3 regions of the Rossellomorea oryzaecorticis genome follow, and region 2 is predicted to be linked to each of the others. Evidence: predicted binding sites of a transcription regulator. Region 2 holds the regulator's gene; each other region holds the start of a gene.

Region 1 (10,385 bases), on a different contig from region 2:
CGGTTGAGCAGGACTGTGGACAGCATTCCGACCCTGTACTGGGAATGGTGGCCAAAGCCCGTTTTCACTCCGGGTAAAATAAACTGGCTTACGGAACTGAGTGAGATGGCAGGGGCTGAGAATGTTTTCAACGATGTGGATCTTGCCAGCGTCCAGACCGATTGGGAAGACGTCAGGAACCGTGAGCCCGATTATATCTGCCTTGCCTGGGTCGGCGTACAGCAGAAACGGGTTAACCCCGGAATCGTGAAGAAGCGCCCGAAGTGGGATACGATGAAAGCGGTAAAAGAAAATCGGATTCTCATACTTGAAGAAGCACTCTACTGCAGGCCGTCCCCCCTTTTATTAAAAGGGGCCCTGAAGCTTGCGATAGAACTCCATCCTGAAGTATACAAAGGTTTGGATATTCAATATGACACATAAGAAAAAAGCTCGTACTCAGAAGTTTCACTGAATACGAGCTTTTTATTATTCCTTTGTTGATAATATCTGTTGCCTGAACACCTGCATGGATTCGTTGCTGTTCAGTTTCACCAGTTCCTCTTCGGTCAGTTTTCCCGATCCCACTTGAACGAGATACACATCGAGGGTTTGTTTTCCCCATTCGTTATAAACCTGGTCCACGGTATCGTAATACAAATCGAGACGGTTCCCTTTGATCGCGCTGCCTGTATCCGCCACAACCCCGTACCCATAGTTAGGGATGAATAGGATCGTCCCGATCGGATAGACGGATGTATCTGCTGCAATCGTTGAATAGAGGTCCCGTTTCACTTTTACTCCCGAATATGTAATTCCATACGAGGGGTGTCCCGGATTTTTCCCAGTGGACTCCACCCCGGCAGTATAGCCTGTTGCCACCACCCGGTTCTTCGGATACTGTTCCCAGTTAACCGATTCTTCAAGCGTTGGAGCCTTCCCCACAACAGGTTTCGAAGAGATCAAGGTCTTTGCACCTGCCAGTCTCTTCAAAAATTTAAATGACAAAGATATATGATTTGTTTTATGATTTTCCGAATAGCTTTCTGACTGATGCCCATGATTCTCATTCAGCCATGATTTAAATGTCTGGGCTTCCACCCCCGATACCGATTGAAAGGTGGTGCCTAAAGCCAGTGTGAATAAACCGGCCATTATGATTCGTTTCGTCCATTTTCTTACCAAATTCATGAATTCACTCCTCCCACCCTTATTCCTTCCCCAAGGGTTTGGTATTTATTCATAAATTGATAAAAAAATCGAATAGTTTCATTTTTTGGAAAATAATAGGTTTTTTGTTCCCAAGGTAAAATCGATAGTGATGAAAACTCCTTCTAGAGATTGCAAAGCCTTTAACACATACAAAAAACCGTTCAACCCGGTAGCTCGGTTAAACGGCAGATAATTAAAACATTCTGTATCCTTTTGCTCTCAATATCCTCATTACAATCCCCGACAGGACAGCCCCAGTCAGGCCGCTTCCCAAGATCAAAAGATCAGCCAAAGCCAAATTGCCTAATTTCGTTCCCAAGTCGGAAAATGAAACACCTGCGTTCCGGAAATATTCTATAAAACGGACATCGTCTACAATAAAGATGACAACAAGCGGATAGATGACCGCCATGATCCATGTCATACGCAATAACATATTAAGCAAAAAACCGATTCCAAAAAACAGAACCAGGAACAGAAGCATCGAAATGATCATTACATGTATAGGCATTTACCGTCTGCACCTCCATAAACACTAAAGTTTAGTGTACTCAATGTTTATGAAAGCGTCAATCTTTTGGAAGAGGTATTCACAAAATCAACAAAATTCCAGATCATTTCAGTAAAAAGATTAGTGAAATATCTTGAATCAGACTCTATACACCGCTAATGATTTCCGTGCAAGATTTCGCTTTCCGCGGGTAGCCCGTGAGCCTCCTGGTTCTGGTGGCAGATCCTCTCCAGCTCCGGCGTCTGGTCCCTAGAACTCCTGATCAATTTTTTTGAGGGTGACGAAGGTTAGAGGTGTTTTTGGCGCAGTATACGAATGGTTGCACTCACTTTATTAGGTGTATTCAGCGTTTTGGCTCAAGGAGCGCTATAATGCAGCCTGCGGAACGGAGTGAATTGGGGGAATCTTTTAATATTGCCCCGTAATCTTTCGAAAACTGGATTTTTTCTTTCAATTCCTGGCAATAATCTTTGAATTCTGCGGAATAATCTTCGAATTTCATGATTTTTTCCGTCACTTACCAAAAAAAGCCAATATCGAGATGATCGGACCTAAAAAAAGCACTTTTCCGGTCCATTTCTTTTGTGCTTGTAGGCAAGACGAAGACTCCTGCGGGAAGAGTAGCTTATTAAAAAAGCGGAAGGCCTTTGATCAAAGGCTTATGTCATGTGCCTCTAAGCCCTGCAGACTTCAATCAACCGCTGGGGAGAACCTACATACCAGATTAAGTCCAAACAAAAACCCCAATTTATTTGCCTGCTAAGACAAATAAATTGGGGTTTATTTATTCTAAAAATTTCTGTTCCAGCCTCTTTATAAGTTAATCGTATAGTTCTATTTCTGTTTCCCGCTGCCTCCGCAGCAAGGGCAAGTTTCAGAACCACCCAACACTAACTGAAAGTATCCTTTTCCTGAACAGTATAGACAAAATTTTGTTTTCGTACTTGCAGTAGCTCTCATGATTCCCTCTCCTTTGGGTTTGTTTTTATAATTTTCTGATAATATATCATCTATCCTTTCCAATGAAAAGGGACATATTAGGGGATGTACCTCTAAGAAAGCGAAAACATTGCTTGTTATCTTTTATTATCTCGCTTTTTCATATAATTTACTGAATTTTTAAATAAATCACACTAACGTGTTTGCTTGCCTGAATGTTAAGGCTTTCCCAGTGGTCCAATCCCCTCTTTCTCCATTACGTTTTACATTTTTCTTGTTTGTTATATACTTGTATTAGAAATACTTGTATAAATCGCAGAAACAAGGTGGCGTACCAAAATGAACTGTTCCATTCCTATCACTATTACAAGTACTGATGCCTTAAACAGCATCGGAGAAAATATCATTATTGCCGACAAGGATTATAACGTCACATGGATGAATGCAACAGCCGTCAAGTCCATGACAGTCATTGCCCCGCTATTCGGCCTGGTGGGTGCTGATCAAATCATCGGAATGAATATGGACGAGTTTCACAGGATGCCGCAGTATCAACGCAGGATCATGACTGGACTTCAGGAAACGCATCGGGCAAGGATCACTATCAAGAACAAGTTTGCTGCAGATATTGTCATCAATCCCATCGCGAGTGCAGCCCATTCAGGTCAAGTAGAGGGCTATATGGTCATGCTTATGGATGTTACCACTAAGGCTGAAGAAGAAAAGAAAAGGGAAACCATGATTGAGGAGCTGTCTGTGCCCATCTTGCATATATGGGACAAGACAATCGCGCTGCCGCTCAAAGGTGAGCTCGACCATGAGCGGGGAGAAAAGGTAATCAGCACGGTACTTGAGGAGTGTGTCTCGGGAGGCGTCGAATTTGTGATGATCAGTCTCAGCGGGATCAACAGGTTTGATGACAGCATCAGGCAAAATCTTCAAAACCTATACGATTGCCTGAAATTGATCGGGGTCGAATGCATCATCGTTGGTATCACTCCCGAACTTGCCATCCGGATCGGTGAGTTTAAAGATATTGTTACGTTCAGTCATTCAAATGTCGGACTCAAATATATCATGTCCAAATTGGACAGCGAAACCAATGAGAAAAGGTGATGGAAGCACCAAAATGCCTCCATCACCTTTTTACATAAACAGTTTATAACTTGTATACCCAAACTGTTCGCCTGGATCCAGTCCTTCTATAGCCTGGTGACGCTGCAGTAAGTCACCCTGTTTCAACATTTCATGAATCATCACCGACGTTTTCCCGTCAACCATTAAAGCATTCGGTGATTTCCACTGCACATCGAACAATTCATTTTTTTCTATTTCTATTTGATCAGTTTCGATATGGTTTAAATGAAAGATGATCATATTGTCACTGATTTCATTGCCGATTACACCCGTACGCACCCCGATGATGCCGTTCACGGTCGTTGTGAGGCCCGTCTCCTCTTTGACCTCGCGGATGACAGCTTCATCCACTGTCTCTCCTTCATTGACGAACCCGGCCGGCAATGACCACATGCCTTTCAATCCGCCGTATCTCTTCTTAACAACAAGCCAATTTCCTTCTTTATCTATAACGAGTCCGGCAACAGCCAGCCATACTTTTCCCCTTTTCATCTGCTCCTCCTCTTCCTGTCGCTTTCTCTTTCTTTTAAGGTACTACAGGATGGGAAGATATAAAAGTCATGAGTGGATATTCAGGAAGGAAGGGCTATATAATGATGCCCCGTGGACTTGTCTCAGAATGCCTATTTCGAGCCAGGCCCGGGTTCAAGTATTGGCTTTGATGCAGCTGAAGGGCAGCACGCTGGAAGCGCGAGGGATTAGTCGATTTTTTAGAATTGTCGGTAACATCTATGAAATCTGTTGAGAAACTTGATTTTTTGTGGATAAAAATGAATTTTCGTTGATAAAACCTCTTTTTGTTGATAACCAACCAAAAAACGTTGATAAACCCAGCATCGTAACAATGAAACAATGAAAAAAAGCAGAGCGGGTTTCCGCTCTGCTTTTTTTCACTTCATATTAAAAGAATTTGAATTTACCCTTTTTGAATACGAGTGAAGGTCCGCCAACCATGTACAATGCACGGTTGTCTACTACCTTCTTCATGAATGATGCTTTCGTACCTGTAAGTTTCTTGCCGTACACAACGCCGATTGCGTCATTTTCACCAAGTGAACATACTGTACCTTTGATATCCGGAGTGAATTCTTCAAGATCATTTTTACCGTGAAGAAGGGCTGCGATATTACGGGCACACACTTCTCCTTGCTGCATCGCGATTTGTGCAGTCGGAGGATATGGGCGTTCCGTTTCTTCATTGATCATCAATGAGCAGTCTCCAACGATGAAGATATTGTCATGTCCAGGCGCACGAAGATCCTTGTTGATCTTGACGCGTGCACGCATGTTTTCAATACCCGCTTTTTCAATGACGCGATTACCGCGGACACCTGCTGCCCATACGATTGTTCCGGCTTTGATTTCTTCCACTTCATCTTCGCCTTTAGCAATCAGGACGCTGCCTGCTTTTGCTTCCTTAAGCGGTGTTCCGATATGGAATTCAACGCCTTTTTTCTCAAGTGTGGCACGTGCATATTTAACAAGCTCCGGATCGAATCCAGGAAGGATCATAGGAGCTGCCTCAACACATACGATGCGCACTTTGGAACGGTCGATATCGTACTCTTTGCAAAGCTCAGGAACGCGGTTACCAAGTTCACCAAGGAATTCGATACCAGTGAAGCCTGCGCCGCCCACAACGATTGTCAGGCGCTCGTCTTTAGGCACCTCTTCATTCTTATATGTGGCAAATTGAAGTTCGATATGCTCACGGATCTGACGGGCAGAATTGACGTTCGCAATCATGAAAGCATGCTCATGCAAGCCCTGGATGCCGAACGTTTCAGATTCTGCACCTAGTGCAACGACCAGGTAATCGAATTCCACTTCACCTTCGCTTGTAAGGACTTTCTTTTCTTCAACTTTGATGTCATCAACAGTTGCCTGTAAGAAATTCACTTTGCTTGTATTCACAACGTCCTTGACGTCATAGCGTACACGGTCATGATGAAGAGTCCCTGCAGAAGCTTCATGCAGCCATGTTGTTTCATAATGGTAGTCATTTTTATTAATAAGGATGACTTCCGCTTCGTTCGTACCCAATTGCTTCTGAAGACGAGTTACTGTCATAAGCCCGCCGTAACCTGCACCTAAAACAACGATTCTTGGCTTTCTCAACTGAATCACATCCACCTTTTTGATTGTATTTGCGTAGGATACTCTTAGAGTCCTCCACATCAGTCTTTTTTATCCCGTCAATCTGCTGCTACTATCTCTTTCCCCTTTTGAAGGAACCAAAAACAAATGGAACGGGATTTTTCTGCAGAACAGAAAGTAATGAATAAAGAAAAAATAAAAACAAAAAATAAGTTTGTGACATCCTTCACGTACTATTTCAGACCGCGAGAATTGTCATAAATTCTTAACAATATGTCTACATTACATAATATTCTTTTTACCCCATCTTTTCAAGGTATTACGGATAAATAATCATTCTTGGGAAAATTGCGACAATACCTCCCTCGTTAATAACTGAACATTCCAAAAAACAATCTAAATTTTGGGAAGGATTGATATCTTTATGATAGAATAAATTAAAGAGATGTAACTTAATTTGGGAGGGATCTACTTGAAGGAAGACCAAAAGGTTTACGATATAACAATCATAGGAGGAGGCCCTACAGGGTTATTCACTGCCTTCTATGGCGGGATGAGAAAAGCTTCAGTGAAGATCATCGAGAGTCTGCCCCAACTGGGCGGTCAGCTATCCACCCTTTATCCCGAAAAATACATATATGATGTGGCCGGTTTCCCGAAGGTAAAAGCACAGGACCTTGTGAACAACCTAAAGGAACAGATGGCCAAGTTCGAAACCACGATCTGTCTGGAGCAGGCAGTTGAAAGTGTGGAAAAACAGGGAGACGGATGCTTCAAGCTCTCTACTGATAAAGAAGTTCACTATTCAAAGACCATTATCATCACGGCCGGAAATGGTGCTTTTCAACCGAGACGCCTTGAGCTGGAAAATGCCATGCAATATGAAGGAAAGAATCTTCATTATTTCGTGGATAATATGGAAAGATTCAAAGGAAAGAAAGTCGCGATCTGCGGCGGCGGGGATTCCGCGGTCGATTGGGCACTCATGCTTGAACCGATTGCAGAAAAGGTCTATCTCATCCACAGAAGGGATAAATTCCGTGCCCATGAACACAGTGTGGAGAATCTGCACAATTCATCTGTCGAACTCAAGACTCCATTTGTCCCTGCTGAAATCGTGGGGGACGAATCAAGAATCCATCAGATCATCCTTGAAGAAGTCCGCGGGGATGAAAAGGAAATCCTGGATATCGACGAGCTGATCGTCAACTTCGGATTCGTTTCTTCTCTCGGTCCCATCAAGGACTGGGGGCTCGAAATCGAGAAAAACTCCATCGTCGTCAATTCCCGGATGGAAACAAATATAGAAGGAATTTACGCAGCCGGGGATATCTCGACGTATGACGGAAAAGTAAAACTGATCGCAAGCGGCTTTGGTGAAGCCCCTACCGCCGTCAACAATGCAAAAGCCTACATGGATCCAAAAGCACGGGTACAGCCAATGCACAGTACATCGATGTTTACGGATTGATGAGCAATGAAGATCCAGGTATCAGGCCTGGATCTTTTTCATTTATAAAAAATATTATAAGGAGGTAAATGATATGTTTATAGGACGGACACTCTATATTTTAGGAATGCTTACAGCAGCATTATGCTTTATTGGATTTATGATGATTGTATTTACTTCAGGTTCGGGCGGGAATGAGCTTATTTATACTTTTTTCGGCTTTCTCAATGGACTGATGGCAATGGGAGTCGGAGAGCTGGTGATCGACTCAAATCATCGACAGAAAATAGAGAATCCAGATGGGTAACCTACCCGTTTGTTTATTTTAGCAAGGAATGGGTAGACCAATAATAAAGGCAAAAATCTTACAAAGGATGTTGAATAAAGATGAATGTACTTGTTATTGGAGCAAACGGCCATACAGGCCGACTGGTATTGAAAGAACTGAAGAACAGCACACAACACTTTTCCAAAGCGATGATCCGTAAATCGGAACAGACGAAAGATATGGAGGAGCTCGGTGCCAGACCGATTGTTGCCGATCTTGAACAGGACTTTTCTTATGCGCTTGAAAACGTGAATGCGGTGATCTTCGCTGCAGGAAGCGGAAGTAAAACCGGAGAAGACAAAACCATCGCAATCGATCAGGAAGGTGCAAAAAAAGCGGTCGACTACGCAAAGGAAAAAGGCATCGAACGTTTCATCATGCTCAGTTCGATGGGTGCCGACCAGCCGGAAAACGCACCTGAAGGCATGGGTGTATACTTAAATGCGAAGCATGATGCAGACGTACACCTTAAAGAAAGCGGACTGAACTATACGATCGTCCGTCCCGGTGCCCTGACCCATGATGAGGCAAAAGGAAAAATAATCGCACAGTCTTCAATAGAAGACAAAAGCGGTGACATTCCCCGTGCAGATGTTGCAAAAGTTCTGGTGGAATCGTTAACTGCGCCAGAGACGAACCATAAGGTAATTGAAATATTGAGCGGTGAAACACCGGTTGAAGAAGCTTTAAAGAAGTTATAAAAACAAAAAGAAGGACCCTCCCGTAATAAATCGGAGGGTCCTCTTTATTTATCTTCTAGCAGTTCTCAGGCGTTCCTTTATTCGTTGCCGTCACGAACGAAGATCCGCACCCGCATGAAGCAATGGCATTCGGATTATCAATCGTGAAGCCTCCGCCCATCATGGACTGCTTATAATCAATTTTTGTACCGTTTAGAATGGGAGCATCCTCCTTTGAAACAACCAGCTTCAGTCCGAACTGTTCCAGGACTTCATCACCTTCCTGCACCTCGTGTTCGAAACCCATTCCGTATGAAAGGCCGCTGCAGCCTCCACCTTTAACCGATACGCGAAGCATGGCATCTGCCTCATCATGTTCCTTCATCATATCTTTAATCTGAAGGGCAGCAGCTTCCGTAAGAATTACAACTTCACTCATTCACTACACCTCCAACCTTTTCTCTTCTTACTTATTAGTATACTCCTTTCTATTTTACTACTCAACCGATGGGAACTATGTGAATGACATCTGCCCCTTCTGAAAAAATTTCATTTGCTGGTGGTTCCCGGGATGTGGTGCCTGGCTCAAATCAACCCTTTAGGCCTGGCTCAAAAACGCCTGATCCTGCCAGGCACCGAGTCCCCGCCCTCTCACTAAGTAAAAATACCCAACAATCAGCCAGATCCCTGAAGAAAAGACTAGTCCTCTCCACATAAAACAAGGTATAATAAGGAAAATAGTCCCTTTCCTGAGGTGAGATTGATGACTGAAGTAACTCCTTACTACGATAAAAAAATCCAGTGCCTTGCATGCAGGCATTCCTATTCCACCACCAAAATCCGCTCCCGGTTCGTCAAAGTGAAAGGTCATGAAAGCGACTTCTGCCCTGTATACGGTTCTGATGAAATCAACCCTTTACTCTACAATGTATCCGTATGCCCCCGATGCGGCTTCTCTTTTACCGATGAATTCAGCAAATATATCGTCCAGGTTTTAAAAACAGACCTCGAGAAAAAAATCAGCCGTCACTGGCAGCCCCAGGACTACGGAGGTATCCGTACCATCGATGAGGCAATCAAAACGTATAAGCTCGCTGCGTATTGTGCCTTGATCAAAAAGGAAAAGAAAATCACGATCGCCGGACTCTATTTGCGGACAGCGTGGCTGTACCGAAAAATCAATCAATCAGACCAGGAAAGAAGATTCATCAATCTTGCCACCCATGAATATATCGAGTCCTATTTAAGCGATGATTTCAGAGGAACGTCCATGTCCGAAACGAAACTTCTCTACCTGATTGCAGACCTCCTCCGCCGTCAGGATAAAGTTGATGAAGCTGTAAAATACCTTTCAAAAGTAATTGAAAAACAGCATCTTTCAACCGAACCGAAGATTGTGGAAATGGCCAAGGAACGGTGGTATGAAATGAGGGAAAGCTTCAAGGAGCAGAAGCGGAACAACCCCGCTTAACAATATTCAGGAACGCTAAAAAAAGAAAGCTGGAGCAGCCGCTCTAGCTTTCTTCAAATATGCCCGGACTGTATGCCTCGAGCATGTTTCCATCGGGATCAAAAAACTTAAAGTGGCTTTGGTGAGCCGGGGCCTCTTCTACTTTGACCTCTTTTTCACGAAGCTTTTCATAAAGAGTATCTTTGTATTTCCGAGAAATTTGCAATACAGGATAAGTTGAATGGTTTCTACCTGCTGCTTCTTTGTCTTGAATTAAACAAAGGGTCCCTAAGGGAGAACCCCCTCCAAATGAAAGTACGACCGTCGTACCGTAATCTTTTTCTATTTTACACTGCAGTATTTCACTGTACCAATTCTTCGCTGCCACGATATCTGTCACCATTACGTTGGTTTGCATGACACCCAGGAAAACACTCATATCCTCACCCTTTCTTATCATACTTTTCTAATTCACCACAACTCTTCCAATTCCTTCCTCAAAACAAAAAAAGCCGACCCAAAGGATCAGCTTCTGCATATTAAAACATCGGATTTTCTTCCAGGTGCTTATAGATATTTTCCACCAATTCTTCTGGTGTATC
Region 2 (10,385 bases):
GGCTGTGCCAAAATCCCTTTCTTCTCCACATCGGCCGGATCCAATACAGGCGGCTGTGAAGGTACGGATGGTTGAGTAGATGACATTCGTATTCTCCTTTTCTTAATAAAATATATTTAAACCCACAAATTAGTTGTATGATGAAAGTTTATAATTGTATTATACAACTAAATTCCAGCACGTCAACAGCCTTTATCCATTTTATGTGGTATCATAATAGATATAACTTGTATTGCGGGGTTATTATATGAATGAAAAACATTTAGAAATGATTGAATTGGAGCTCGCCATCCTCATCCGCCGGGCCACCAATCTCTCTTCCCATAAAAAACTCGGTACCCTCGACCGCTCCGCCTATCTGTTACTAAGAAGGATTGCCAATAAAGGCGCAGCCGGAGTGAAGGTGCTTGCAGAGGAATTCATGCTCGACATATCCACGATCAGCAGACAGGCAGGCGCCCTTGAACAAAAAGGCTACCTGTACCGGATACCAGACCCTTTGGACGGCAGATCCTATAAACTCGACATCACCGAGCTTGGGACCACTGTCTTCAAGGAGCATAAACAGGCCCGCCTGGAACGGATATCCGAGAAAATCGAGGACTGGCCCGAGGACGAACGCGAATCATTTGGGAAATTATTGAAGAAGTTTAATGAGTCGTTGATATTGTGAGGAGTTTGAGGGGAGTCTGGTTGACTCCCTATTTTATTTGAATATTTTTAGTTAAAACCAATAAATTTTCTAAAATCACTATAGTAAATAGATTTATTTACTTCTCCCGTTATTTCAAAACAAGCTTTTTTAGGTGAATTGATTGTTTTTTCGAATTTACGCATCCTGCTTGAACGGGAGAATGGATTTATTATCGAAAATGAAAATTTTATTATCGATAATTCAATTGAAAACCAACATTTTATTATCAAATCTCAAAATGCCATTTTTAAAAACATTCTCTTATTATTGATTCAAATTACTTATCATCACCTTTTCCCGATTTATTATCGAAACTCATAAGTTGTTATCGGTGTTGTCCAATTAATTTTTCCCCAATAAAAAAACTCCCATCAGTTCTAAACTGATGGGAGTTTTTCATGATTAGCAGCTTGTTTAAGACAGCTAATCAAAGGGTTGAGGGGGCAGATTACATCATGCCGCCCATTCCACCCATGCCGCCCATATCAGGCATACCGCCGCCAGCATTTTCTTCAGGAATGTCTGCAACTACTGCTTCAGTAGTCAAGAACATTGCTGCAACGGATGCTGCGTTTTGAAGTGCGGAACGAGTAACTTTTGTTGGGTCAACGATACCTTTTTCGATCATGTTCACCCATTCGCCAGTCGCTGCGTTGAATCCTACACCCACTTCTTCTTTCTTCAGGCGTTCTACGATGATAGAACCTTCAAGTCCTGCGTTGTGAGCGATTTGACGGATTGGCTCTTCAAGTGCGCGAAGCACGATGTTGATACCAGTTGCAACGTCTGCGTCAGCTTCGATTGAAGCGACTTTGTTGTATACGTTCACAAGGGCAGTACCACCACCGGAAACGATACCTTCTTCCACTGCTGCGCGAGTAGAGTTCAATGCGTCTTCGATGCGTAGTTTACGCTCTTTAAGCTCAGTTTCAGTTGCAGCACCGACTTTAACGACTGCAACACCGCCTGCAAGCTTAGCAAGGCGCTCTTGTAATTTTTCTTTATCGAATTCAGAAGTAGACTCTTCGTGTTGAGCACGGATTTGGTTCACGCGTGCTGCAATCTTTTCTGGATCTCCAGAACCTTCTACTACTGTTGTGTTTTCTTTTGTTACGACAACTTTAGCAGCACGGCCCAATTGAGTCACATTTGCAGATTTAAGGTCAAGACCTAAATCTTCAGTAATGACTTCACCGCCAGTAAGGATGGCAAGGTCTTCAAGCATTGCTTTACGACGGTCACCGAATCCAGGAGCTTTAACAGCCACTGCATTGAATGTTCCGCGAAGTTTGTTTACTACTAGTGTTGCAAGTGCTTCACCTTCAACATCCTCAGCAACGATCAACAATGGCTTGCCTTGTTGAACCACTTGCTCAAGAACAGGAAGTACTTCCTGGATGTTGCCGATTTTCTTATCCGTGATCAAGATGTATGGATTCTCAAGAACCGCTTCCATCTTGTCAGAGTCAGTTACCATGTATGGAGATGCATATCCGCGGTCGAATTGCATACCTTCCACTACATCAAGCTCAGTTGTGAACCCTTTGGATTCTTCGATCGTGATGACACCATCGTTACCAACGCGCTCCATTGCTTCAGCGATCAATTGACCGACTTCTTCGTCAGCAGCTGAAATCGCAGCAACCTGAGCGATTGAATCTTTGCCTTCGATCGGTTTTGAAATAGCTTTTAATTCTTCAACTGCAGTTTGAACCGCTTTTTCGATCCCTTTACGTACGCCTACAGGGTTAGCTCCCGCCGTTACGTTCTTAAGACCTTCACGGATCATTGCCTGTGCAAGAACCGTTGCAGTTGTTGTACCGTCACCGGCAATTTCGTTTGTTTTGCTAGCTACTTCAGCAACAAGTTTAGCACCCATGTTTTCGAATGCATCTTCAAGTTCGATTTCTTTAGCAATTGTTACACCGTCATTTGTGATAAGCGGTGAACCGTATTTCTTCTCAAGTACCACGTTGCGTCCTTTTGGTCCAAGAGTTACTTTTACTGCGTTTGCTAATTGATCTACCCCGCGAAGCATGGAACGGCGTGCTTCTTCGCTAAATTTAATATCCTTAGCCATATTCAAAGTCCTCCTCTTATTGTTTAAAGTATTGTTTTATTATCAGTTAGTTAATTATTCGCCAACAACAGCCAGAATGTCACTGTCACGAAGGATCAGATATTCTGTGCCTTGGTATTTCACTTCTGTACCAGCATATTTACTGAAGATGATTCGATCGCCGACAGACACTTCAAGAGCAACGCGCTCACCGCTGTCAAGAACGCGACCTGTACCTACAGCAACAACTTTACCTTCCTGCGGCTTTTCCTTTGCGGAGTCCGGAAGAACGATACCGCTTGCTGTTTTTTCTTCTGATTCGACTAGCTCGATAACGACGCGATCACCTAGTGGTTTTAACAAGTGAAACAACCTCCTTGAAATTATGTAAATAGTTTATTTATTAGCACTCGTTCGTCGCGAGTGCTAACACAATTATTATAATAATTAATTCGTTTTCATTTTGCAAGAGTCCTGCTTAAAATTTTTTTCGTCATTTTCCTCCTTTTTTCACACCTCTCTATACTATGTTGGGGTTTGTCTTTCTATTCCTGTCTCTTTTTTAAAACTGATCCTTTGAGTTATCCTCAAGCAATGTATGAAAGGTTAAATAGACCGTTCCTTTCCGCTGCAGGCACAAGATTCCCCGGGGAGGAAGTCGAGCCTCTAGCCGCCGGAGCTGGAAAAGTCTCGACTTTTCCTCTATATCCCGTCGGAGTCAAGTGCCTTCCGCTCCAATCCACTCTGTTTTTTACCTTATTCCAACTTGACTGCTTCTAAATACATATCAAAAGCTTATTCTTAACTAATATCAGCTGTTGGTTGGAGTGCAAGACGAAGACTCCTGCGGGAAAAGCGAGTTAGGTGAGACCCCGCAGGAGCTTTAGCGACGAGGAGGCTCACCAACCGCCCGCGGAAAGCGAAGTTTTGCACGGAAACCAACAGCGTGTTAAAGCAACTAACAACAAATAACCCTACCATTTGAACAGTCGAGCAATTATTAGTAGAATTGAACAAGATGACGATTAAAGGAGACGTAACGTTGAAAAAACATTTTGGATATATATTGATCGCGTATATTGTGATGCAGCTTTCGAGTATTGTCGGGGTCCCGCTCCTTTATAAGATCGGGACGGATGTGATGGGCGAGCCTGCAGACCAGGTGAAGCAGCTTGTACCGGGTTACTGGCTAGTGATCAGCTTTACACTGACCTTGATTGTCGTTTGGAGCATCCTGCGGAAGAGTGAAACAAGCACCCGGCTTGAAAGAAGTGCTCCCCTCAATGCCGGCAGTTCGATCGGCTGGGCGATTGCAGGGATATTCATCGCTTTCTTCGCACAGTCCATTGCGATTCAGATTGAGTATGCACTCGGCATTAAGATGGGCTCGGAAAATACGCAGATGATTATCGGGATCATTGAAAAGGTTCCCGTTTCGATGCTTGTTGCCGCCGTGATTGGACCGATCCTTGAGGAGATCGTGTTCAGGAAAATCATTTTCGGCGTCCTGTATGAAAAGATGCATTTCTTCTTTGCAGCATTGATCAGTTCCGTCATTTTTGCCCTTGCGCATTTTGAACCGGAACATGTCATCCTGTATTCGGCCATGGGATTCACTTTTGCGTTTCTATATGTAAGGACAAAGAGAATACTCGTGCCAATTTTTGCTCATGTCGCGATGAATACATCTGTCGTGCTGATACAATCTATCTATAAGGACGATATTCAGAAGATCATGAAAGAAGCAGAACAAATTCAAGGATTTATTGGAGGATTATTTTCATGAGAAGATCACCGCTTTTCTCTGGAGTGATCTATCTCCTGCTCGGAATACTTTTCACATACTTTGCAGTACAGAATGTAAGAGATGATGGTTGGGGATTTTTCACTTATATGCTGGTCTTTCTGGCCACCCTTGATTTCGGGTCTGGACTCAGGATGATCATGATTCATTTCAAGATCAAGAAACAAATCAATAATAAAAAATAAGGATTGATCCCCGCGGGGATCAATCCTTATTTATATCTTCATATTGTTCGATTTCAAGCTTCTGTTCCGCTTCCAGTACCTTTTTATATCCGATCTTTGAAATCCAGATGCTGATTTCATAAAGGATGAATAAAGGCACGGTCACCATCAAGTGAGAGATGATGTCCGGCGGCGTGATGAAGGCTGCAATGATGAAAAGCGCAAAGTAAGCGACCTTCCTTGCTTTTGCCATCACCATAGGGGTGATGATCCCAAGCCTTGTCAAAAACAGCATCACGACCGGCAGCTGAAATAAAAAGCCGAATGGAATCGTTATTTGAAATAAGAAATGAAAGTACTCATTGATACCGATGACCTGCTGAATCTCGAGATTCTCAGATAGTCCCATCATGAACTTCACCACATAAGGAAACAGGATGAAGTACGAAAAGGACAACCCTGCAAGAAATAGAAGGACCGACACCGGTATGTAGCTGAGCGTTACCTTTCTTTCCCGTTCATAAAGACCGGGTGAAACAAATGACCATACCTGATAAAGGATGACCGGCGACGTGATGAGCACGGCGATGAAGATGATCATCTCCATGTAAATTTTAAGCGGATCTGTCACCCTGAATGCATTCATGGTCATCTCTTTTGCTTCATCGGCATGCTGTAAATATGTGATCAGCGGACCTGCAAGGAAGAAGCCTGCGATGACCGCCAACAAGAAGAAAACGACTACAATCATGAGTCGTTTTTGCAATTCTCCTATATGCTCATACAATGTCATTTCTTTCTGACTTTGACTCATGGCGTTCATCCTACTCTATTACTTAGCATCTTTTGATTTATCGTCATCATCTGCTAAGCCTTTTGTTGCATTTTTGAACTCACGTAAAGTATTTCCGAATGCTTTTCCGAGTTCCGGCAATTTCTTAGGGCCAAAAATCAGTAAAGCAACAATAGCGATTAATACGAGGCTACCTGGACCTGGCATAATGAGACACCTCCTCTTTTACATCTCTATCATATCGTAAATCATATGAAATGGCTATTCCGATATGATTCCATCTTGTGACATTTCCGTGTCATCCTCTGAATAATGTTTCAAAAAGTATACCAGTGACTGCAGTTCCACTGCCAAATCAATATGATGGATGCGGATATGATCCGGCACCGTCAGCCTTGCCGGTGTAAAGTTCAGGATCCCCTTGATCTTTGAGGATACCAGCCGGTCTGTGATGTTCTGAGCAGAAGAAGCCGGCACTGTCAGGATCGCCACTTCAATATTCTGATCTTCGAGCTTCTCTTCAAGGTCATCCAGGTGATAGACCGGAACATCGCCGACCTGTGTCCCAACTTTGGACTCATCCACTTCGAACGCCATCTCGATCTTCGTATTATTGTTTTTTATAAAATTATAATTGAGAAAGGCGGTACCCAGATTCCCGACCCCGATCAGCACAACCTTTGTCAGTGCATCCTGATCAAGCGTCTTTCTGAAAAAAGAGAGAAGATAGTTTACATTATATCCATAACCCTTTTTCCCTAATGCACCGAAATAGGAAAAGTCCCTGCGGATCGTGGCAGAATCAACCTTCACTGCTTCACTCAATTCCTTGGAAGACACCCTCTGCTTACCCGATGAGTATAAATTCTTGATGAAACGGTAATAAAGCGGCAGCCGCTTCGCCGTTGCCTGTGGAATTTTCGTTGTATCCTGATTCATTTCGTATTCCCCCACATCTATTCAAAACCTCGTTACGTTGGACACCCGCCAGTCTGTGAACGCTTCCAAAATAACAATTAATCTTTTTCTCACGCTCTCCTACCCATCATACACTATATTCTATCCTATATGTGTGAAGATTAATAGTCATTCCTGGACATGTATCATTGCCGTTCTCCTCACAAATACGGTACACTAGCACTATGAAACAGAGGTGAAACGTCATGATTCTACTACAAGTGAATCAACTTAGCAAAAACTTTGGTGCAGATAATATCTTATCGAACATCAAACTTGAAATACAGACAAGGGACAGGGTTGCACTCGTCGGCCGCAACGGCGCCGGGAAGTCCACTCTTTTAAAAATAATCGCCGGCCAGCTTTCATATGATGACGGTGAAATCACCAAGCCAAAAGGCGTATCGATCGGTTATCTCGCCCAGAATACGGGCCTTGAATCCGAGCTTTCGATCTGGGAGGAAATGCTGACTGTCTTCGAAGATCTGCGAGCTCAGGAAAAACAGCTCCGTGTTCTTGAAACAAAAATGGCAGATCCGTCCGTTTATGAAAACGAGGAGCTGTATCAGCGGGTTCTGAAAGAATACGATGAGCTTCAGGTCAGCTTCAAAGAATCAGGGGGCTACCAATATGAAGCGGATATCAGATCCGTCCTTCACGGATTGAACTTTGCCGACTTCGACTATGATACTAAAATCTCCACGCTGAGCGGAGGACAGAAAACCCGTCTAGCACTAGGGAAGCTGCTCCTGACAAAGCCGGATATCCTGATCCTCGATGAGCCGACCAACCATCTGGATATCGAAACCCTCTCCTGGCTGGAGACTTACCTTCAGAGCTATGAAGGGGCTGTCCTGATCGTTTCCCATGACCGTTATTTCCTGGACAGCGTCGTCAACCAGGTCTACGAAATCTCGCGCAGGCGGAGCAGGAAGTACATCGGGAACTACAGCAAGTATCTTCAGCAGAAAGCGGAAGAATACGAAAAAGATGTCAAACTCTATGAGCGCCAGCAGCAGGAAGTCGCAAAGCTCGAAGACTTCATCCAGCGCAACATCGCCCGTGCCTCCACGACCAAGATGGCTCAGAGCCGCCGAAAGAAACTCGAGCGCATGGATTTGATGGACAAGCCGCTCGGTGATGAGAAATCTGCCACCTTCTCATTCGATATCGATCGCCAAAGCGGAAACGATGTGCTCAAAGTGAATGACCTGTCGATTGGATACGAAGCTCAGGACATCATCTCGAGCCACATCGACTTCTCCGTAAAAAAAGGAGACAGCATCGCTCTCGTGGGACCGAATGGAATCGGTAAATCCACCCTGCTGAAGACACTTGTGGATAAACTCAAGCCGTTAGCGGGAGACTTCAAGTTCGGATCGAACGTCTCAATTAGCTACTACGATCAGGAGCAGGCCGACCTTTCATCGAATAAAACTGTTCTCAATGAACTTTGGGATGAATATCCGATGAAAAACGAGAAGGAAATCCGGACTGTACTCGGAAACTTCCTGTTTTCAGGGGAAGATGTGCTGAAACCTGTCTCGACTTTGAGCGGAGGCGAAAAAGCAAGATTAGCACTTTCAAAACTGATGATGGAAAAAGGCAATGTCCTCATCCTTGATGAGCCGACGAACCACCTGGATCTCGACAGCAAAGAAGTACTTGAAAATGCCCTGATCGGTTATCCCGGAACGATTCTTTTTGTTTCACATGACCGTTACTTCATCAACCGGATCGCCACCAAAGTGCTTGAACTCTCGAAAAATGGTTCCACCGAGTACCTCGGCGATTATAACTATTATGTAGAGAAGCTCCAGGAACAGGAAGAACTTGCGGCTCTGGAACAAATAGAAAAAGGGCAGCCTGCACCTGGTGCGGCCACCCAGCAAAAGCAAAATCATAAAATTGACAAAGAGGCTAAGAAACTCGAACGTCAGCGCCGTAGAAGAGTCGAGGAAATCGAGACACGGATGGAAGAACTTGAAACAGTCATTGCAGAACAAGAAGAATTGCTGTGTGACCCCGTCATCTTCCAGGACCACGAAAAAGTCCAGGAGATCAACGACAAGTTGAACTCTTCCAAGGAGGAACTCGATGAGCTCCTTGAAGAATGGACTGAACTCGAGGAACTTCTCCAAGAAGAACAGTAATCCACAGGTTTGAGTGAATTCACATCACTCAAACCTTCTTTATTCCACATGGATATCCACATGTCGAATGTTGACGAAACGTTGTTCTTAGAAGTTTTCCACATTATCCACAGATAAATCCACAGTTATACACAATTCTACATTGAATTACCCATATCTTTTTCACAAGGTGTTCACATCTTATCCCAAGTTATTAACAAATTATCCACAGACTGTTGATAAAACGTATGTTCCCTAAAAAAAAGCCCCGACAAGGTGGATGCACCCCATCGAAGCTTTACCAAATCAAAAATCCTCAATATCCAAACCAGGATTGGCGTTCATCGCCATATCCCCTCTTTTGCCTTGCTCAAACAATACAGTACCTGCGGCAGCAATCATCGCGGCATTATCTGTACACAGGGATAACGGTGGAATGACAAGCTCTGGATCCAGTTCCTTGAACGCTTCTTCCAAAGCAGCCCTCAGCCCTTTATTGGCAGCCACTCCTCCTGCCAGCAGCAGTTGTTCCACTTTATACTCATTCACAGCCCTTACCGTTTTTGTAACCAGTACATCGATTACACTGGCCTGGAAGCTTGCGGCAAGATCTTGTGGATAAATGGTCTTGCCTTTTTGCTTTGCATTATGAAGCGTATTGATAACGGCAGATTTCAACCCGCTGAAACTGAAATCATATGACCCTTCTTCGAGCCATGCACGCGGAAGGTCAAGCACCGGCTCCCCTTCATGGGCCAGACGGTCGATATGAGGACCTCCCGGATATGGAAGGCTCAACGTTCTTGCCACCTTATCGTAAGCCTCTCCTGCCGCATCATCGCGCGTTTCGCCGATGACCTCGAAAGAACCGTGCTCCTTCATCAGCACGAGCTCTGTATGTCCCCCTGAAACGACAAGCGACAACAGTGGGAACTTCATTTCTTCCACCAAACGGTTTGCGTAGATATGCCCCGCGATATGATGGACGCCGACCAGCGGCTTGTTATGAGCAAATGCAAGAGCCTTTGCAGCATTCACCCCGATGAGCAATGCCCCCACTAAACCGGGTCCTTCCGTGACAGCAATGCAATCGATCTCTTCCATTGTCATTTCTGACTGTTCCAGTGCCTCTTCCAGCACCAGAGTCACCTGCTCCACATGGTGACGTGAAGCGATTTCAGGCACCACACCGCCGAATCGCTTATGGCTTTCTATTTGGGACGAAACGATATTCGCCACGATCTCCGTACCATTTTTTATGATGGCCACGGCTGTTTCATCACAACTTGTCTCTATTCCTAACACATACGTATCTTTTTTCATAGATTCACCCACATCACTAAAGCATCTTCTTGATTATCTGAATAATACCGTTTCCGGATACCGCCGTCTTGAAAACCCATCTTTCGATATAACCCCTTCGCTGCCTCGTTGCTCACCCTGACTTCAAGTGTCATCACTCGGGCTCCGACCTGTTTGGCAATCTCCATGATCCTCTTCATGAGCGCTTCACCAAGTCCTTTCCCCCTGTAATCAGGCAGGACCGCGACATTCGTGATATGCGCCTCATCCACAACAAGCCAGACTCCGCAGTAACCGGCTATACACTCCCCGTCCTCCACGACGAGATATGTAGACAGGTGATTTTGTTCTATTTCGTTGTAAAAGGCCTCACGGGTCCACGGAATACTGAACGAACGATGCTCGATTTCCATCACTGCATCCAAATCATCAACCGTCATAAATCGAATTTCCATATCCTGAACGATCCTTTTTCTTTTG
Region 3 (10,385 bases), on a different contig from region 2:
GGTTAGAAGAGTATATATTCCAAAAAAGAATGGGAAGAAACGACCGCTGGGTATTCCTACTATTGAAGACCGTATTGTCCAACAAAGTGTGGTAAATGTACTTCAGCCAAAATTCGAGGACAGCTTATTTCACAATTGGTCAGTTGGTTATAGACCGAATCGTGGAGTGGAAAGAGCATTACAATTAATCCTTTGGAATATCGAACAAGGATATAATTACATTTATGATTGCGACATTAAAGGATTCTTTGATAATATTCCACACAAGAAACTCATTGGAATATTGAAGAAATATATTTCAGACCGAACGGTCTTAGGTTTAATTGAGCAATGGCTTAAAGCTGGATTTATGGAAGAGGGAAAGCTCATTCATTCCGATTATGGGACACCGCAAGGTGGGGTTATATCTCCACTTCTCGCAAACGTATACTTGAATGAACTAGATTGGGAATGGGACTTAAACGGAATTCGATTTGTCCGTTATGCCGATGATTTTCTGTTGTTCGCCAAATCGAGGGAGACTATAGAAAAGGCTGCATCCCTAACTAAGGAAAAGTTAGGTGAGTTGGGTCTAGAAATCTCTAAAGAGAAAACAAAAGTAGTCAACTTTAGTAAGGATGATTTTGACTTCTTAGGATTCACCTTTCATCATTGGAGACCGAGAAAAAAGGACAATAAATCTGTTTTCCACGTTACTCCTAAAGAAGACTCCATAAAAGATTTTCGATTGAAAATTAAGGAGAAGACTAGAAAGACGTTAACCTTGAGCAAGGAAGAATGGATAAGTCGAGTAAATCCAATCATAAGAGGGAAGGTCAACTACTATGTGACCATCATTAAGGCTATCAAAGCTAATGAAGAACTAGGACAAAAGAGCCGATGCATCACTCGATGGATGCGAAGTAAGTTGAAAGCAATCGATGGTTACATAAGGAAAAGACTACGCGTAGCATTTATTCATAAACATCCGAATCAAAAGAAAGAACAAAAGATGAGGTATAAATGGAATAATCGCTTCTTTGTAAGTATTAAGTTAATACCGAGTTACTGGCTTTACCTTAACAAAGCTTACGGTTACAGTCTTGACGAATATTTAGTTGAATTGAAGATTCTAGGAAAAAGGAAACAACAAAACGCAATTAAACGTGCAAAAGAAAATGGTGAGGAATACTTCACTCCTCACAGAATCCAAAAGATGCAAAATGCCTGGAACGCATCCTCTTGATAAACATTGTAACATTTGGTAAGCCGTATGCCTTAATAGGGCACGTACGGTTTGATAAGGGGGAAGCCTCGGAAGAGGTTTCCCTACTTTATTATATTTGTTTCAAACTAAAATGAACGAGATAGAAAGACTTTAAAAACAATTCACAAAAAAGTAAAAAATTCTAAAAAAAGGGTAGATAAATATTTCGAAAGCCGATATATTTAATAATACGTCGTTTTTACGCACCCAGGGGAAGGGAGAGGAATTATGGAAACATTCAAAAAATTAAAAGCCTATTATTGGCCGTATAAGAAGTACTTTTTCATTTCAATGTTCTTCTTATTATTTGTAACGGGGATTACCGTTGTATATCCAATCATTCTTCAAAAAACCATTGATGATGTCATTTTAAAAGGGAACTATAAATGGATCCCATATCTTGCATTTGGATTCGTCGGCATCATGATATTGAAGGGAATCACCACATTCGTTCAGCAGTATTGCGGTGACCTGTTCGGAATCACTTCCGTTTACAGACTGAGGAATGAATTATATGAAAAACTGCAATTCCTGCCATTCAGTTATTATGATAATGCAAAGACAGGGGATCTGATGTCACGCTTGACGGCAGACGTTGAATCATTCCGCTTTTTCCTGTCATTCGGTTTCACGGAACTTTTACGTTTCTTCCTATTAATCAGTGTCAGCTTTGGAGTCATGTTCTATTATTCTCCGTCACTAACATTTGTGACACTGGTTTCACTGCCATTCCTGGCAATTGCCGTCTATAAATTTGATAAAGCTGTCCACCCTGCTTTCAGGGGAATCCGTAAATCATTCGGGAAGCTGAATACGAATGTACAGGAGAATATCAGCGGTATCAATACAGTCAAGTCTCTTTCACGTGAAGAGTACCAAATCAGTAAGTTCAACACGTCGAATGGAGACTACAAAGATAGATATCTGTTTACGTCAGATATTTGGGCAAAATATTTCCCGTTAATGGAGTTCCTGGGGAATGTCAGTGTTGTCACGCTCCTTGCTTATGGCGGATACCTCGTCATGAACGGCGGCCTCCAGCCCGGTGAACTTGTGGCGTTCTACAGCCTTGTCTGGTATATCATCTGGCCGATCATGAACCTCGGATTCACCATCAATCTATTCTCACAATCAAAAGCTTCGGGAGAACGCTTGCTGGAGATCCTTGAAGTCGATGAAAAAATCAAAGATCATGACGATGTGATCAATGTAGACAGGATGAAAGGTGAAGTGGAATTCAATCACGTAACCTTAAACTATACAGAACATGATGAAGCAGCCCTGGAGGATATCTCCTTTAAAGCCGCAAGCGGGAAAGTCATCGGGCTGATCGGGGGAACCGGATCAGGTAAAACGAGTATCACCCAGTTAATGACCCGATTCTATGAACCTACTAATGGCGAAATACTAATTGATGGAAAGGCGCTGGATGATTACTCTTTAAAATCCCTTCGCAACAATATCGGGGTTGTACTTCAAGAGTCATTCCTGTTTTCATCAACGATCAAGGCGAACATTTCATATGGCCGTCCCGAAGCGTCGATGGAAGACATCATTGAAGCAGCCAAGATGGCACAGGCGCATGACTTCATCACCGAGCTTCCTGATGGTTATGATACAAGACTCGGGGAGAGGGGACTCGGCCTGTCCGGCGGGCAGAAACAGCGAATTGCCATCGCACGCGCGCTCTGTACCGACCCATCGATCCTGATCCTTGACGATGCAACCAGTGCAGTGGATATGGAAACAGAATTCAGAATCCAAAAGGCACTCAAAAATGTCATGTCCGACCGAACGACCTTCATCATTGCACACCGTATTTCTTCATTGAAGCATGCCGATGAGATACTCGTGCTGGAAAATGGAAAAATCGTCGAGCGTGGCGTGCATGACTTCCTGCTCAAAAACAATGGACCATATCAGCGCATTTACGATATTCAATACAAAGACCAAAAAAAAATACTCCAGGCACAAGGAAGGTAGGTGAGGGGAATGAGTAAGAAAACGAAAGTGAATAAGAATGTCTTAAGCCGGTTTCATTATTCGACCGACCAGGCAATCGACAAACCCTTCAACTGGGAACAACTCTGGCGTTTGCTGACCTATTTAAAGCCATACTCAAAGAGACTGCTTCCCCTGTCGATCGTCACCGTATTGATTACAACCGCGATCCGGCTGATCATCCCGATCCTGATTGGTGTATACACGCTTGACAAAGCGATCAGGCAGAAGGATGGAACACTTCTCTTTACACTGGTCGGCATCATTGCCGGACTCTATGTCATCAATTATATCGCCAATGTCCTTCGGATACGCTGGATGAACCAGCTCGGGCAGGGTGTGATATATGACTTGAGGAAGCATTTGTTCAGTCACGTACAGTGGCTCTCACACCGCTTCTTCGACCAGCGATCGGCAGGTTCGATCCTTGTCCGGATCATGAATGACATCAACTCCCTTCAGGAACTGTTCACGAACGGGGTCATCAACCTGCTGATGGACATCATCCTGCTTGCCGGGATCATTGTGATCCTGTTTACGCTCAGTCCGGAACTTACATTGGCCGTTATGGTCATTCTTCCGATCATGTTCTTCATTTCAACCAGCCTGCGGAAAAAAATCCGCAGGTCCTGGCAAGACGTGCGGATCAAGCAGGCTAAACTGAATTCTCATTTGAATGAGAGCATACAGGGGATACGTGTCACTCAATCATTCACCCAGGAAAAAGAAAACATGGCTTTCTTCGATGGAGTGAATACAGAAACGTACGACAGCTGGAAAACAGCCACAAAGAAAAATGCGATGTTCAGACCTATGGTGGAATTGACAAATGCCGTAGGTACAGCAGTGCTGATCTGGTATGGGGTACATCTTATCCAGGGAGGCTCACTGCAACTTGGGGAGTTTGTTTCATTTGCATTCTACCTGGGGATGTTCTGGGAACCGATTTCAAGGCTGGGGCAGGTTTACAATCAGCTTCTTATCGGTATGGCATCCTCCGAACGTATCTTTGAATTTCTCGATGAGCAGCCTATTGTCAATGAAAAACAAAATGCTATCGAGTTGAATGATATCAAGGGAAGAATACAATTTGAAGATGTGGAATTCTCTTATGATGATAAGAGAAAAGCCCTGAAGAGCATCAATCTTGAAATGAAGGCTGGACAGACCGTCGCACTGGTAGGGCACACCGGTTCGGGTAAAACAACCATTGCGAATTTGATCAGCCGCTTCTACGATCCTACTAAAGGAGAAGTAAAGGTTGACGGTGTCAATCTTCGTGAAGTGACCGTCGCAAGCCTGCGCAGCCAAATCAGCATTGTACTTCAGGATACATTTATCTTTTCGGGAACGATCAAGGATAACATCCGCTTCGGGAGACCGGACGCCACGGATGAAGAAGTCCGCGCAGCTGCAGAAGCCATAGGAGCGAATGAATTCATCGAGAAACTCTCAGACGGCTACGAAACGGAAGTTGAAGAACGAGGAAACGTCTTATCCGTCGGAGAAAGACAGCTGCTGTCGTTCGCCCGCGCCCTGCTGGCAAATCCGCGAATCATCATCCTGGATGAAGCCACAGCTTCCATCGACACAGAAACTGAAGTCAAGATTCAAAACGCATTGAAAAAACTGCTGGCAGGACGAACGGCAATCATCATTGCCCACCGTCTATCGACCATCCGTGAATCCGACAACATCTTTGTACTGGAACACGGCAAGATCAAAGAATCCGGCAATCATGATGAACTCATGGAACAAGAAGGCGATTATTACGAATTGGTGAAATCACAGTTTAGGATGTTGGATGCTATGTAGTTTCATTCGATATATTAATTGGGGGACCCTGCACTTTTGGTGTGGGGTTTTTGAATGGAGCAGTGGTGTCGCGGAATTTGATGGATTGTGTCGAATTGTCGGTAAGTGCCTGTTTTTTGTTGGTAAACCCTGAAAAACGTTGATACCAGCTTCATTTTTGTTGGCAATTCGGAAAAAACGTTGGTAAATCCCAAATTTTGTTGATAACGCAAAGTTCCCTGTTTATTGCATCCGACAAACTCACTGATTCCTACAATATCGTTGAAGTACGTTAATTTGGCCGCCTTATTCAGGCGGATTTCAATTAAAAACAAACTAAATTCACCAATAATAAAGGGTATTGGTACCTGTATGGAGAAAAGAAAACAAGTAAGTGAAAAATTATAAACAAAGGAGTGGAAAAGTGATACTCAGAGAAAGACCCGTCCCCGAAACGATCCTATATAACGAAGCTGCATTAAAAAGACTCCCGCCGCTATCAGATCTTCGCCCCCAAATAGAAAAATCCCTATTGAAAGCACGTGCAGGCTACTCTGGTGAATGTAGAGTAGACCGATTGTTAAGTATTATAGATTCAAAGGATACTTATATTATTCATGATTTATGCCTGCAAACAGGCAGTACCTATATTCAGATTGATACATTGATACTGACGAAATATTTGGCTCTCATCCTTGAGATTAAAAATATTTCAGGCCGGATTAAAATCTCCCCTGAATTCGGTCAAATAGAAAGAACAATTAATGGAGAGATAACGGCTTTCCCCAGTCCAATCGCTCAGTGTAAAAAATACAAGATTCACTTGAAGAACTGGTTAAAGAAAATGAAGCTGCCCAGCCTTCCCATAGAGTTTTTGGTTGTTTTTACAAACCCCTCGTCAATACTTTCAGCATCTCCCCACGATACAGAAGTAGTTCATAAAGTGTTGAGGATAGAAAACCTCCTTCCTAAAATTCAGGAACTAATGAATACCTCCAATTCTCACTTTATCGAAGAAAAGGAATTGAGACGCACTTCAAAAATGCTCTTAAAAGAGCACCGGCCATATCCAATTAATAAATTCCAAGTCGATTACATTAAAGGTATTCAGTGCACGAGATGTAAAGAATTTTCGATGGTTAGAAATAAGGCTTCCTGGCTTTGTGCTCCATGCGGATCGTATGATAAAAGAGCCCATATGCAGGCATTTAATGATTATTTTCTTCTCATGGGTCCTGAAATTACAAATCATGACGCCAGGGACTTCCTCCAAATCTCATCGCCCCGCCTCGCTCAATATCTATTAAAGTCCATGGCTTTTATTTCAAGCGGATCAGGGATAGGGACTAAGTATTCTCAACCAAATTGACTTTCCTTTAATAAATAATTAAAACGGCAAGGGAGCATTCCCCAAACCAATCCCTTGCCCAACCCCAAAAACCAATCTATACTAAAGCCAAACAAAAGTTTGTGAAATATGTCACAAAATATACATGTTCAACACTTCACAAACTTACTGATAGGTTTTATAATAACCATTAAGTGATAAATAGTAAGTATTCGCTATTAACTGTCAGGGGGATATAATTATGGAATTAGATAGTGTGATTTTGAGCAGGATGCTGACATCCACCACCCTTGCGTTTCATATAATTTTTGCAACGATCGGGGTAGGTGTACCGATAATGATTTCGATTGCCGAGTTCATGGGAATCAAGCGGAATGATCCTCATTATACTTTATTGGCAAGAAGATGGGCGCGCGGGTTTACGATCACGGTTGCTGTTGGGGTAGTCACGGGCACGGCGATAGGTCTTCAGCTGTCGATGCTTTGGCCGGCTTTCATGCAGGTTGCCGGACAGGTTATTGCGCTGCCTTTGTTTATGGAAACATTTGCGTTTTTCTTTGAGGCAATTTTTCTAGGAATCTATTTATATACGTGGGACCGTTTTAAGAATAAGTGGATTCACTGGCTGTTGACGATTCCGGTCATGATCGGATCTTCTGCTTCTGCTTTGTTCATTACGACAGTCAATGCGTTCATGAATACACCGCAGGGATTTGAACTCAGTAATGGGAAAGCGATCAATATCGACCCGATAGCTGCCATGCTGAACCCGGCGACTCCTACAAAAGTCTTTCATGTTCTGACTACAGCATACTTGACTTCAGCGTTGATTTTGGCAGGTATCACGGCCTTTACGATTTTAAAAAAGAAGGGTAGCGAGTATCACAAAAAGGCTTTGCGTTTAACGATGGTATCTGCCCTTATCTTTGCCTTTGCGACCGCTTTGGCAGGGGATTTATCTGCAAAGTTCCTTGCAGAGTATCAGCCTGAAAAACTTGCTGCAGCAGAATGGCATTTCGAAACTGAAAAAAATGCCGACTTGATTGTATTCGGTACGCTGGATGAAAACAATGAGGTTCATAAAGAGATCAGGCTGCCTGGATTCCTCAGCTTTCTGGCAGGGAGTTCGTTTGAACATGAGGTAATCGGATTGAATGAAACTCCTGAAGATGAAAGACCGCCGTTGTGGATTCATTATTTATTTGATGGCATGGTCTCTATAGGATTTTTCAGTATTTTCATTTCAGGTTTGTTCATTCTCTTTTGGAAATGGAAAAAGCGGAATGAATGGAATAAGCCGCTTTTATGGGGGATTGTTGCTAGCGGTCCGCTCGCCATGCTGGCCATTGAGTTCGGGTGGATTTATGCGGAGGTCGGCCGCCAGCCTTGGATTTTACGAGGATACATGAAGGTTGCGGACGCAGCGACAAAGGCAGACGGTGTTGGCTTGACGTTCGCACTATTTGTAGGATTATACATTCTGCTCGGTATTCTATGTGTTGTAGTGTTAATTAAGATGTTCAAGAATAAACCGGCGGAAGCGGAGTTAGAACAACGATTTCCTGAACGTACAAAATAACCCTGACAAGCCTTTTCAACGAAACGAAATGAAAGGGGCTGGTAAGGGTGTTGAGAGGGAGGAATGGCTATGAGTTTGGAAATAGTGGGGATCACAGTTTTGTGGATTTTCCTTTATGGTTATCTAATAGTGGCATCCATCGATTTTGGCGCCGGATTCTTTGCTTTTTATGGAAGGTTGAAGAATAAGGAGCATACATTGAATGAGTTGATCAGCCGGTATTTGTCACCTGTATGGGAAGTGACGAATGTTTTCTTTGTATTCTTTTTTGTGGGACTTGTCGGTTTCTTTCCGGATACAGCCTATTATTACGGGACAGCACTTTTGATCCCGGGGAGCATCGCAATTATTTTGCTTGCCATACGGGGGAGCTTTTATGCGTTCAATAATTACGGTTCCAAGGAAAATATCATTTATCTTTTTCTTTATGGTGCAACAGGATTATTGATTCCCGCGTCGCTTTCTACAGCTTTGACGATTTCAGAAGGAGGTTTCCTCAAGGTCACGGACGGGAAGGTGGAGTTCCTGGCTGGAGAACTGTTTACAAGTCCTTATTCCTGGGGAGTAGTCGTATTGTCTATTGTTTCAGTGTTGTTTATTAGTGCGGCTTTTTTGACTTACTACGCAGATCGGGCGGGGGATATGGATTCAAGGGAGGTATTGAGGAAGTTTTCGTTATTCTGGAGTCCTCCTACTATCCTTGCAAGTTTCTTAGTATTTGTCGGACTGAGGGAACATAATCAGGAACACTTCACAAATGCGCTTGATATCTGGTGGATGTTCGGGCTGTCACTTCTCAGTTTCCTGGCGGCATCGTTCTTGATTTACAAACGAAAGAAATTCGGAACTGCTTTTGTGCTTGTGATGTTTCAATTCTTCTTTGCATTCTTCGGCTACGGAGCATCCCACTTGCCTTATATCTTGAAGCCTTATATTACGATTGAATCCAGTGTGACAAATCCAACGATGGGGATGGCGCTCGTGATTGCATTCGTGGCAGGGCTTTTGCTGCTGATTCCTTCACTGATTTTATTGATGAGATTGTTTTTATTTGATGCAGACTACGTAAAAGGTAAAAAATGACGTGTTCTATATAGTTTGAAAGAAAAAGCGGGGAATTCCTTACGTCTGTGAGATTCTCCGCTTTTTTCAAGACAATAATCGAATTTCCGATATACTTCATGGTAATATATAGGTAGTATGGTACTGGAAAATCTGGGGGAATGAAGATGAAAAAAGAATTTGTGGTAATCGGGTTGGGCCGCTTCGGCGGAAGCATCGTGCGGTCGCTGACCGAACAGGGGATGGAAGTGATGGCCATCGATCAGGACGAAGACAAGGTCAATGAATTTTCGTCCATTGCTTCTCACGCCGTTATGGCTGATTCAACGGATGAATCGGTATTGAAAAGTCTGGGGATCAAAAATTTCGACCATGTGATCGTTGCGATCGGGGATGACATTCAGTCCAGTATCCTGACAACGCTTATGCTGAAAGAAATAGGTGTGGAAAAGATAACCGTAAAGGCACAAAATGACTATCATGAAAAAGTCCTCAGGAAAATCGGGGCGAATCAGGTTGTCCATCCTGAAAGGGATATGGGCAGGAGGATTGCTCACAATATTGTCTCCAATAACGTATTGGATTATCTTGAACTCTCAGATGAACACTCGATTGTCGAAATTGTCGCAAATGATCATCTGGCGGGGAATACGCTGAGCAGCCTTGACATACGGGCCAGATACGGTATTAATATTGTTGCAGTTAAACGTGACCGTGACATCATTGTTTCTCCACAGGCGGACGAGGAAATCAGAGTGGGGGATATCTTGATTGTAATTGGTGCGGATTCTGATATCAATCGATTTGAAAAGAAGGTATTTTCAGTTTAATATTTTGAGGTTATCTATGAAAGAAAAAGGCACAGAGTGAAGTCACTCTGTGCCTTTTTAATATTATACTTCCATGATGATCGGCAGGATCATTGGACGGCGTTTTGTTTTTTCATATAAGAATGGAGCCAGGGTATCAGTGATTTCATTCTTGATTTCAGACCATTGTGATGTTCTTCTTTCCAGTACTTTGTTTAAATGCTTGGCAATCAGATTCTGTGCTTCGTTGATGAGATCGCCGGATTCACGCATATAAACGAATCCTCTGGAAATCAGGTCCGGGCCTGACGCAATTTTGAATTCTTTCATATCGATGCTTACGACTACGATGACTAGGCCTTCCTCAGAAAGGATGCGGCGGTCGCGCAATACGATGTTACCGATGTCCCCGATTCCGCTTCCATCAATGTAGACATTCCCAGAAGGGATCTTACCTGCCACTTGTGCAGAGTCATTGCTTAATGCAAGCACTTCTCCATTATCCATGATGAAGCAGTTTTCTTCACGCACTCCGCAATCGACACC

Evidence for each region. Region 2 encodes Rex, which represses fermentation and respiration genes when NADH is low (regulators of the CRP and FNR family bind a similar motif). Its sites were predicted from a motif close to TTGTGAAATATTTCACAA; they were not measured.
Region 1: the regulator Rex is predicted to act here: its motif matches at 6,090-6,107, upstream of yumC (ferredoxin--NADP reductase 2).
Region 3: the regulator Rex is predicted to act here: its motif matches at 6,510-6,527, upstream of ACKA06_RS02585 (cytochrome ubiquinol oxidase subunit I).

Annotation. Positions count from the first base shown of each region.
Region 1 is NZ_JBJOSA010000031.1:26,211-36,595, forward strand. It holds gene ACKA06_RS20515 (cobalamin-binding protein) at 1-423, shown strand, start outside; gene ACKA06_RS20520 (3D domain-containing protein) at 469-1,170, opposite strand; gene ACKA06_RS20525 (YuiB family protein) at 1,385-1,702, opposite strand; gene ACKA06_RS20530 (YuiA family protein) at 2,537-2,662, opposite strand; gene ACKA06_RS20535 (STAS domain-containing protein) at 2,981-3,757, shown strand; gene ACKA06_RS20540 (NUDIX domain-containing protein) at 3,788-4,270, opposite strand; gene ACKA06_RS20545 (NAD(P)/FAD-dependent oxidoreductase) at 4,679-5,896, opposite strand; gene yumC (ferredoxin--NADP reductase 2) at 6,348-7,346, shown strand; gene ACKA06_RS20555 (hypothetical protein) at 7,420-7,632, shown strand; gene ACKA06_RS20560 (SDR family oxidoreductase) at 7,713-8,354, shown strand; gene ACKA06_RS20565 (HesB/IscA family protein) at 8,410-8,772, opposite strand; gene ACKA06_RS20570 (DUF2225 domain-containing protein) at 9,097-9,804, shown strand; gene ACKA06_RS20575 (VOC family protein) at 9,848-10,222, opposite strand; gene ACKA06_RS20580 (YuzB family protein) at 10,323-10,385, opposite strand, start outside.
Region 2 is NZ_JBJOSA010000023.1:1,737-12,121, reverse strand. It holds gene ACKA06_RS18705 (MFS transporter) at 1-86, opposite strand, end outside; gene ACKA06_RS18700 (MarR family winged helix-turn-helix transcriptional regulator) at 248-673, shown strand; gene groL (chaperonin GroEL) at 1,143-2,774, opposite strand; gene groES (co-chaperone GroES) at 2,829-3,116, opposite strand; gene ACKA06_RS18685 (CPBP family intramembrane glutamic endopeptidase) at 3,796-4,539, shown strand; gene ACKA06_RS18680 (YdiK family protein) at 4,536-4,742, shown strand; gene tatC (twin-arginine translocase subunit TatC) at 4,762-5,535, opposite strand; gene ACKA06_RS18670 (twin-arginine translocase TatA/TatE family subunit) at 5,554-5,721, opposite strand; gene ACKA06_RS18665 (redox-sensing transcriptional repressor Rex) at 5,776-6,453, opposite strand; gene ACKA06_RS18660 (ABC-F family ATP-binding cassette domain-containing protein) at 6,678-8,624, shown strand; gene tsaD (tRNA (adenosine(37)-N6)-threonylcarbamoyltransferase complex transferase subunit TsaD) at 8,910-9,926, opposite strand; gene rimI (ribosomal protein S18-alanine N-acetyltransferase) at 9,923-10,360, opposite strand; gene tsaB (tRNA (adenosine(37)-N6)-threonylcarbamoyltransferase complex dimerization subunit type 1 TsaB) at 10,335-10,385, opposite strand, start outside.
Region 3 is NZ_JBJOSA010000002.1:77,343-87,727, forward strand. It holds gene ltrA (group II intron reverse transcriptase/maturase) at 1-1,225, shown strand, start outside; gene ACKA06_RS02570 (ABC transporter ATP-binding protein) at 1,475-3,229, shown strand; gene ACKA06_RS02575 (ABC transporter ATP-binding protein) at 3,239-5,062, shown strand; gene ACKA06_RS02580 (nuclease-related domain-containing protein) at 5,466-6,410, shown strand; gene ACKA06_RS02585 (cytochrome ubiquinol oxidase subunit I) at 6,631-7,968, shown strand; gene ACKA06_RS02590 (cytochrome d ubiquinol oxidase subunit II) at 8,038-9,051, shown strand; gene ACKA06_RS02595 (potassium channel family protein) at 9,198-9,860, shown strand; gene rnjA (ribonuclease J1) at 9,924-10,385, opposite strand, start outside.